Regions from separate parts of the Sphingobium sp. FG11 genome, predicted to be linked through region 3. Evidence: riboswitches for the same ligand, from Rfam matches in the RefSeq annotation. Region 3 holds a riboswitch; each other region holds the start of a gene.

Region 1 (3,278 bases), on a different contig from region 3:
TAAATCGTCGGCCAAGGCTGGTGCGCAGTTAAGATATCGCAGGAAAGCATAGTAAGCAGATTTAAGGTGTGTCCGTAGCAGCCAAGATTCAGCCAGAAAAATTCCCGAAACACCGGAAGTAGCGGCGGCCTCCGCAGATGACAGCGCAACCATATCCGATTATCACCACACGAAATGATAATTGGAGAGACGCTGATGGCTGACCGCAAATCGACCCTGACCCCGGAGTTCAAATCCAACGACCCTTATGCCTATCTGCCTGGGGTTGAAGGCTATGAGCTGCCGCAGGAATGGGTCGATACCATGCCGGTACCCGAACTCCATTCCACGCGCATTCTCGCGGGCTATGACGAGGCCGGTTATGCGCGTGCGGGCGCTTTCATGTCTCCCATCTTCCTTGATCCGGCCTATGGGCTGCTGACCCTTGCCGAGCGCGAGTTCATCGGCGTGATCGTATCCTCGATCAATGCCTGTCCCACCTGCCTGCTCATTCACGGGCACAAGCTGGGCGAAGAGATTGGCGATCATGGTCGCGCGCGGCGTATCGCGATCAATTACCGCACGGTCGAACTGACCGTCGAGGAGCGCGCGATCGCCGATTATTGCGTCAAGCTGACCGAACAGCCCGGACGCATGGAAGCCGCCGATGTGCGGGCGTTGCGGGATGCAGGCCTGAGCGACGCGAAAATCTATTATGTGATCGAACTGATCGGCGTGTTCAACCTGACCAACCGGATGACGTCGGGCTACGGCATGCGTCCGGACGATGATTTCCTCGCGTCCCTCGCGCCCTCGGCATGAAGCGGCCAAACAAAGCCGTTGGCCTGACGCGCAAACAGGATTAAGGGCCGGCTTGGCGAGGTTCTGCCTTGCCGAAGATCGCGCTGGTGCCCGCAAGGGCTTAAAACGGGAATGCGGTGCGGATGATCGGCTTTCGGGTCGGATCACCCGATCCGCGGCTGTCCCTGCAACTGTGAGCGGTGAGCGAGATGTGCATCTTCCGTCATGCCGCATGACGGAGGTCACTGGGGCGAACGCATAAGGATGCGCGTTCCGGGAAGGCCGCACAGCAAGCGACGACCCGCAAGCCAGGAGACCTGCCAGCGCACCGGTCGCTCTTTGTCATGGTCCAGGGAAAGGTCATGGCACGGTCACTCTCCGTCTGAGCGACGAATCCATGCGGCCAGGGCCGCATCGGTGCGCGGTCGGGGGTAATGTGCCTGCCCCCTGCCCTGCGCCGACCGTTCGTTCGCGTGCAGGCCGACGCCGGCACAAGCGATAGCGGCAAGCCCCCGCCGGACGTTGCTCCAAGGCGCCAAGGGGGTATTGACCATGACGACATCCAGATTCCGCGCGCTGATGAGCAGTGCATTATTCCTGCCCGTCGCGGGCTTCGCGCAGGCCGCCGCCGCTGACGAGCCGGCCAAAGTGACCGACACGATCCTCGTCACCGCCAGCCGGGGCGATGGCGGCATTTCCACCGCGACCCTCGGCTCGTCGGCCACGGTCATCCAGCCGGTCGATCTGGAAAATCGCCAGACGACGATCCTCTCCGATGTGCTGCGCGATGTGCCGGGCATTGCGGTCAACCGCACCGGCCCGGTCGGCGGCAAGACGCAGGTTCGCATTCGCGGCGCGGAGGCCAATCATACGCTGGTGCTGATCGACGGTATCGAAGCGGCCGATCCCTATGCCGGCGAGTTCGACTTCGCGACGCTGACGTCCGATCCAGGCGCGCGGGTCGAAATCCTGCGCGGCGAGCAGAGCGCGCTCTACGGCTCCGACGCGATCGGCGGGGTCATCAACTATATCACCGCCAGCGGGCGCGAGATGCCGGGCTTCGCGGCGCGGCTGGAGGGCGGATCCTTCGGCACCCTTGAGGGAGCGGTGCGCGGCGCGGGCGTCGTGGGCGATCTCGATTATGCCATTGGCGGCTCCTATTCGGGCATTGGCGGTTTCGTCGTCGCGCCGGGCGGCTCGCGCGACATCGGATCGAAGATCGGAACCGTGCATGGCAAGTTCGGCTATCAAATCGGCCAGCTCACGCTGCGGGCCGTCGCGCGTTACAATTACACCGATGCGGACCTCAACGATCAGGATTACTTCCTGACCGGCAATGCGATCGATTCCGGCGGCCACTATACCAACAGCGCCTTCTATGCGCTCGTGGGCGCCAATTACAGCACACAGGATGGCCGCTGGACCACCGACCTCAGCGCCCAGCTCAACAATTCGCGCCGCCGCGCCTTTGATGACAATGGCGTCGAGACTTTCGGCAATACCGGCCGCCGCCGCAAAGTGTCGCTTGCCTCGACGCTGAAACTGGGCGACGACACTGTCACCCATGCGATCACCGGCGCGGTGGATTATGAGCGGGAGGAGTTTCAGGGCACCTCGCTGTTCCTCACTGGTCCGAACCCGTTCAACACGACGGATAATTGGGGCATCGTCGGCCAGTATCAGCTGACCGTCGGCGACCGGATCGGCGTGGGCGGATCGATCCGCAAGGATTTCAACAACCGTTTCAGCGATTCGACCACCTGGCATGCACAGGCCAGCTATCGCTTCGATTTCGGCACCCGCCTCCACGCGGCGGGCGGCACTGGCGTCAAGGCGCCCGACTTTTTCGAACTGTTCGGATTTTCACCGACGAGCGGTTTCGTCGGCAAGCCCGACCTGAAGCCTGAAAAGTCGACCGGCTGGGAAGTGGGCGCGGAACAGTCGTTCCTGGGCGGCCATGGCCGGATCGACGTGACCTATTTCAACGCGAAGCTGCGCGACCGCATCATAACGGTCTATTTTCCCGTCTACACCGTCGATAATCTCGCGGGAAAATCCCCGCATGAGGGTGTCGAAGTGTCGGCAAACTTCGTGCTGCCCGCAGGCTTCCGGTTCGATGGCGCCTACACCTATCTGACCGCGAAGGACGAAAACGACCTCCGCCTGGTGCGTCGCCCCGGCAATATCGGCAGCGCCAATCTCGCCTGGCGGTCGAAGGATGACCGTTTCGGCGCGAACGTAACGGCGCGCTATAATGGCAAGGCGCTGGACACCAATTTCGCGACCTTCAACGTCGAGACGCTCAAGGCCTATACGGTGGTGAATATCGGCGCGGATGTGCAGATCATGCCGGGCCTCTCACTATACGGGCGGGTCGAAAATCTGTTTGACGAGGAGTATCGCGAGAATATCGGCTTCCAGACCGCAGGCCGCGCCGCTTATGGCGGCTTCAAAGCCCGCTTCTGACCGTCATGAAGATCGAGCGAGGCGACCCTATC
Region 2 (3,278 bases), on a different contig from region 3:
ACGACCCGTGTCCACCATTAAGGCGTATATTTGATCCCCAATCGGAATGTCCGTGGTTCGACCACACGGCTCAGGCGCGCCTCCTGCGGGCCGGACGCATCGAAAGCGGGGACGTAGGATTCGTAATAATAGGCAATGTCCTTGTCCCGGCTGTTGAAGATGTTGAGCAGTTCGCCGTAAAGTTCGACGCGCTTGCCCTTCCACGCCGCCCGCGCGTTGACGATCGTGCTGCCCTTGTCCCGCACATTATTATCTTCGATCAGCGGATAAGGGCCAAGGTGGCGGAGCCGGATGCTGGCCTCCCAGGGATGAAGCAGGATCGCCGCGCCCGCCGATGCCGCATTTTCGAAAGCATTGGGTATCCGGTCGCCATTGTCATAGCGCGAATGGCTGGCGGTATAATTGCCGTCGATCGCGAGCCAGGGCAACGGCCGCCAGAATGCGACGATCTCATAGCCATGCCGCCTGCTGGCCCCGCTTGGCTCGACAGCATTGGAATCGCCGACAAAGCGCAACTCGCTGCCGACGTCGAGCCACCAGTAGGTCGCGGTCAGGCTGGCGGTGCCGGCCTGCACCCGCGCGCCCACTTCCTTGCCCGTGCCGCGCACCAGCACCGGGACCGGCGAGACCGGATTAACCGCGCCGCGCACATCGTTGGAGTGGAAGCCACGTCCCCAATTTGCGTAGAATTCCAGATGCGCCGACACCTGATAGGCGAGCGACGCTTTGGGCGAGATCAGACTGTCCGATCCCTTGCCCGTCCCCAGCGCGGCCGCTACCCCATCGCGTGCCTGTACCGAATAATGGTAATGATCGCCGCGCAGCCCGCCCGTTAGCCGCAGCCCCGGCAAAGGCCGCCATGTCACATCGCCATAAAGAGCCGCTGACAGTTCCTCGACATGATAGCGACCGAGCGAGGCGAGAAATTGCCGGTCGGCGGTGCGATAGACGCCGACATTGCCGATTTGATCGTAGCGGCCCTCTGTCCCCACACTGACGCTAAGGTCCGGGCGCGGCTCCCAGCGCTTCTCGCCCGTAAAGCCCATGATCCACCTTCGGTCGAACTGCCGGATTTGCGCGCTTGTGCCGTCCGGGTCGGTGTAGGTGGGATTGGAATACATCGACCAGTCATAATATTGCACATAGCCATTGGCGCGCCATGTCGGCTGGGTGATGGCGATGTTGCCGACAAAGCGCGTGGTCTGGCCGCGCGCGGACGGGTCGGGCGAACAGAATATATCGGGACAGATGCTGGATCCTACGATGCGTTCGGGGATTTGCTCGGTCGGCCGCCATGTGGCCCGATAGGCGTGGAGCGTCGCCTCCAGCGTGCCGGCCCCGGCAGGCATCCGATATTTCGCGAAGCCCGCATAATGCCTCAGATGCTCCGGCTCCTGCCAGGGTCCGTCATAGCTCTTGGCCTGAGCGACCAGCGTCAGATCGCCCGAACCAAGATCGTGCAACGTGCCGCCAGCGGCGATCCGGCGCGAACCATAAGATCCACCCTCGACCGCGATCCACGGCCGGTCATAGCCATCGATCGTCTTCATATAAGCAGCGCCCGCCAGCGCGAAGTCGCCCCCGTCCGCGCGATACGGACCTTTGCGAAAATCCTCGCGTGCCACGATTTCAGGGATCAGGCCGTTTAGGTCGAGATAGCCCTGTCCATGGCCGTGGGTCCGCAGGTTCATCTGAACCCCGTCAATATAGGTGGTGAAATCGGACCCGTGGTCGAGGTTGAAGCCGCGCAGGAAATATTGGTTGGCCTTGCCGCTGCCCGAATGCTGGGCAGCAATCATGCCCGGCACGGCCTCCAGCAATTCCGCCACGCGCAACAGCGGACGAACGAGCAGATCGGCACCGCCTATACTGCCCTCGCTCGCCGCCTGTGCGACGCCGATCTTGGCCTCGCCGCGCCCAAAGACGACGATATCGGCCTGCGGTGCGTCCGCATCGGCGGGCGGGGCACTACCCTGCCCTGCCAAAGCAGGCGTCGCACTCATGATGGCGAGGCCGGACGCCACACCAAGACCCAGTTTCTTATGATGCATTCTGATTTCCCCCGGCGTCTGGCGACTACCGATGGAGGACCTGCCGCACGCGACGGGCGGCGCGTGCCAGCGACCGGACGCACTGGCGACCGCGACACGAACCGATGCGGTCTCCACCGCTCGTTCGTCGCTCAGACGGAAAGACACCGTGCCACGGCCATCCCCTGGGCCAGGGCAAGAGCGACCAGACGCCGGCAGGTCTCCTGGCTCGCGGGTCATCGCTCGATGCACGGCCTTCCCAGGTCTCGCAGGATTTAGCGTCCGGCCCAGTGGCTGGCGGCGAAACCATCGGGTCCGCCGCGCATATGCATCGCGCTCACCGCTTACAGTTGCAGGGACAGCCACGGAATTGGGGGTTTCCCCCCGCACCGCGTTCCCTTTTAAGTCCCTGTCGGGACACCGGCGCGATCAACATTCAGGATCGCGAAACGACCCCGAACGATCCGCCCGTTACAGTGCATGCGCATGGATCGCAAGCGTCCCAAGATCAGCGACGCCTAGCGTCCATGAATGCGGGACTGGAACAGCGGCAACCATTCGAAGCTCTTGTCGTCCGCGCCCGCTCCGTTGAAGCCGATGCTTCGCAATTTTGCCATGGCCTCCGCCGACGCCTCACTATCGAATGCAAGGTCCCAGATCAGGCGGCGAGACTGGATTTTCCAGCCGTCAGCCTCGCGAACATAGCGATCGATATAGCGGCCACCGACAATCAGTTCGGTCGCAGGAGCCGGAACGCGGCGGTGGTAAGCGAGGAAATACAATTCCCCGTCAGCCACATCCCCATCAACCTCGTACAGAGTGTTGAGGATATAATGCGCCGTAGCCTCAAATTCTTCCAGATTGCCCGGCGCTGCCTCGGCGAACTGCGCAGCCGTTCCCTTGAAGAAAATACCGTGATCGTCCGTTCCGTCTTCGGTGTAGAGCCTGCGCATCAACGCAAAGTCGCGCCGGTCCACCGCACGCGCATAGAGCATACCCAGCTCTTTCAGCGCCATTTTGTCGGCCTTATTCTGCCAGAACGGATCGTTCATTTCAGCCAGCCTCTCCACACTTCTTTTTGAAAGCACGAGATTAGTGGCGTAACTGAAGGGCGGCAAGCCTAGGTCGTATCAGCCCGGCCGCGCATTGGCGCGATCGCGTCGGACCGCGTGTCAGATGAATGGTGCCCCCGGTCGGACTCGAACCGACACATCCAAAGATACCGCATTTTGAGTCGCCTATATCCTG
Region 3 (3,278 bases):
GATGTGTCCGCCCAGCCCGCCCGGCTCGCGGTGGCGAGCGCGAGCTGGAACACCGGCACGCCCGCGCCGTCGAGCGGGGTGTCGCCGCTCTCGCCGCGCGCGGAAAAGGCGGTGGCGTTGACGATCGCGGCTGGCGCGAGGCCACGCACCCATCGGTCGATCCGGTCGCGGGCTTCGGGACTTTTGAGCGACGGCGCGAAGATCGACAGCGCCGCGAAGCCGCGCCTTTCGAACGCGGCAGTCAGTGACGCGAAGGGATCGAGATCATACGCGGTCAGATAGGAGCGGTAGAAGATGATGAGCACCAGCGGCCGCTCGGGATCGCGCGGGAAGGCTTCGGGATCGACAACGCCCAGCGCGGGATGCCAGCCGCCGACCAGCGGCAGCGGCGCGCTATGCTGCGCCGACTCGTCGATCAACCCGGCCGCCTGTGCAAGCATGGCCAGCGCGGCCTGCGCCGATTCCGCCCCGCCCGCGTCACACAGCCGCGCCAGGTCGCGCAAAACGGGCACGGGCACGGTCGACGCGGCATCGAGCCGCCCGTCTTCAAAGCCGTCGGCGGGCAGCACCGCCAGCGCGACGCCGCGCGAACGTGCCAGCGCCTCGACCTGTTGCAGCCCATAGCTCCAATAGGGGGTGCCACCGATCAGCCGGATCAGGATCGCCTTCGCGCCCGCCAGCGTCCGCTCGACATAGGTGTCGACCGACAACGGGTGCATCAGCGTCGCCAGACTGGCGAGCCGGAGCGTCGGAAAGCCAGCATTGAAGCCGCGCGCCTGATGCCATGCCGCCGCGAACGCGCCAAGGTCGCTGTCCGAAAAGGACAGGACCACGAGATCCGCGGGCGACTGCCCGAGATCCTGCGGGACGGCATTTTCCTCCATCCCGTGCGTTTCGCGGAAGATGACGTGCATCGCGCGCTTTTATCCCAGCAGTGTCGCGCGGATCGCGTCGGCGTCGATATGGTCATGCTCGGCGATGACGACCATCGTCGTCCGCCGTGCTTCGTCCGGCCGCCATGGCCGGTCATATTGGTGCCGCACCCGCGCGCCGACCGCCTGCACCAGCAGCCGCATCGGCTTGCCCGCGACGGCGGCATATCCCTTCACCCGCAGGATATTCTGGTCGCGCGCGAGCGCCTCGATCCGGGTGGCGAGCAAAGCGGGATCGGCGATTTCGCCCCATTCGACCACGATGCTGTCGAAATCCTCATGCTCGTGATCGTCCTCGCCATCATGATGCGACGGGCGCGCGGCGATATCATCCTCGGCGGCAGCGGAAAGACCCAGGATCAGGTGCGGATCGACCACGCCTTCGGTCAGTTCGATCACCGGCACGGGCCGGGGCGATTCCGCCGCGATGACGGCGCGGGCGGCGGCGACGCCCTCCGCCCCGGCGAGATCGACCTTGGTCAGCAGCACCATGTCGGCGCAGGCAAGCTGGTCCTCGAACACTTCGGACAGCGGCGTTTCATGGTCGATGCCGGGATCGGCGGCGCGCTGCGCGTCGAGCGCGGCGACATCGGGCGCGAACCGGCCCGCCGCGACCGCTTCGGCATCGGCCAGCGCCAGCACGCCGTCCACGGTGATGCGGCTGCGGATCGCGGGCCAGTCGAACGCCTTGAGCAACGGCTTGGGCAAGGCCAGTCCGGATGTTTCGATGAGGATATGGTCGGGGCGCGGATCGAGCGCGAGCAGCGTTTCGACGGTGGGGATGAAATCATCGGCCACGGTGCAGCAGATGCAGCCATTGGCCAGTTCAACGATATTTTCCGCCGGGCAATCGGGAATGGCGCACGACGCCAATATGTCGCCATCGACGCCGAGCGAACCGAACTCGTTGACGACCACCGCCAGCCGCCGCCCGCCCGCATTGCGGATCAGGTGGCTGATGAGCGTGGTCTTGCCGGCGCCCAGAAAGCCGGTGACGATGGTGACCGGCACCTTGGACAGGTCGGACATGGATAACTCTCCGCGCGCCGGAGCGAGACAGAGCGGGGCTTGCCGGACAGGTCCGGTCGGCGCGCAACGACGGGCGGGCGCGACACATCGCCCATAGCCACGCGACCGTGCAGCCCCAGCCGCACAGTTCGTCGCTCAGACGGAGAGTTACCGTGCCATGACCATCCCCTGGACCAAGGCAAGAGCGACCGGAGCGCCGGCAGGTCTCCTGGCTCGCGGGTCACAGCTTGATGCACGCCTTCCCGAACGTGGCGCCGATGCGCCGTCCAGTGACCGCTCCCTTGATGGGGAGCCTGTGCATCGCGCTATCCGCTTACAGTTGCAGGGACAGCCGCGGATTTGGGCGCTTTGGGGCGCCCGCACCGCATTCCCGATTAAGCCCCGAAAGGGGGCACCGGCGCGATCATGCGAGGTCCGGCTTTACCCGGTCCTTGCGCGCTCGCCCTAGATCAAAACCGGCCCCAAGCCAATGCTGTTTTGCCAACCCGCCGGGTCAGCCCGGAGCGCCGATGCCCATGCAGAGATATTTCAGCTCCATATAATCGTCGAGGCCGTGGCGGGAGCCTTCGCGACCAAGGCCCGATTGTTTCACCCCGCCAAAGGGGGCGACCTCGGTGGAGATGAGGCCGGTATTGATGCCGACCATGCCCGCTTCCAGCGCTTCGGCGACACGCCAGACGCGGCCAAGGTCGCTTGCGTAGAAATAGCTGGCGAGGCCGAACTCGCTGTCATTGGCGAGGCGGATCGCCTGCGCCTCGTCAGAAAAGCGGATGACCCCGGCGAGCGGTCCGAACGTCTCTTCGCGCGCCAGCTTCATGTCCGGCGCGACATCGGCGATGACGGTCGGTTCATAATAGAAGCCGCCAAGGCTGCTGCGCCGCCCGCCCGTCAGCAGCGCGCCACCGCCTTTGATCGCGTCGGCGACATGCTCCTCCACCTTTTCGACAGCCTTGCCGTCGATCAGCGGGCCGACCGCTGTGCCTTCATCCAGGCCATAGCCGACCTTGAGCGCCTTCACCTTCCCGACCAGTTTCGCGACGAAGGCGTCATAGACACCGTCCTGCACGTAAAATCGATTGGTGCAGATGCAGGTCTGGCCGTTGTTGCGGAATTTCGACGCCATCGCTCCTTCGACCGCCGCGTCGATATCGGCATCGTCGAATACGAGGAAGGGCGCGTTACCGCCCAGTTCCATGCTGGCTTTCTTCACCGTGTCGGCGCAGGCGCGCAGCAGCGCCCGGCCGGTCTCGGTCGATCCGGTGAAGCTGATCTTGCGCACGAGCGGGTTCGTGGTCAATTCGCCGCCGATTGCGCGCG

The links. Region 3 has a riboswitch for cobalamin ahead of cobW (cobalamin biosynthesis protein CobW). Riboswitches for the same ligand answer to the same signal wherever they lie in the genome.
Region 1: another riboswitch for cobalamin. It lies ahead of ACODSN_RS13900 (TonB-dependent receptor plug domain-containing protein); the one in region 3 lies ahead of cobW (cobalamin biosynthesis protein CobW).
Region 2: another riboswitch for cobalamin. It lies ahead of ACODSN_RS01340 (TonB-dependent receptor); the one in region 3 lies ahead of cobW (cobalamin biosynthesis protein CobW).

Annotation. Positions count from the first base shown of each region.
Region 1 covers NZ_JBMDKW010000017.1:48,754-52,031, forward strand. Annotated here, with positions in the region: gene ACODSN_RS13895 (peroxidase-related enzyme) at 196-801, shown strand; cobalamin riboswitch at 869-1,119, shown strand; gene ACODSN_RS13900 (TonB-dependent receptor plug domain-containing protein) at 1,333-3,246, shown strand.
Region 2 covers NZ_JBMDKW010000001.1:260,501-263,778, reverse strand. Annotated here, with positions in the region: gene ACODSN_RS01340 (TonB-dependent receptor) at 18-2,051, opposite strand; cobalamin riboswitch at 2,228-2,470, opposite strand; gene ACODSN_RS01335 (nuclear transport factor 2 family protein) at 2,549-3,148, opposite strand.
Region 3 covers NZ_JBMDKW010000003.1:49,296-52,573, forward strand. Annotated here, with positions in the region: gene cobN (cobaltochelatase subunit CobN) at 1-914, opposite strand, end outside; gene cobW (cobalamin biosynthesis protein CobW) at 924-1,961, opposite strand; cobalamin riboswitch at 2,143-2,375, opposite strand; gene ACODSN_RS03265 (NAD-dependent succinate-semialdehyde dehydrogenase) at 2,455-3,278, opposite strand, start outside.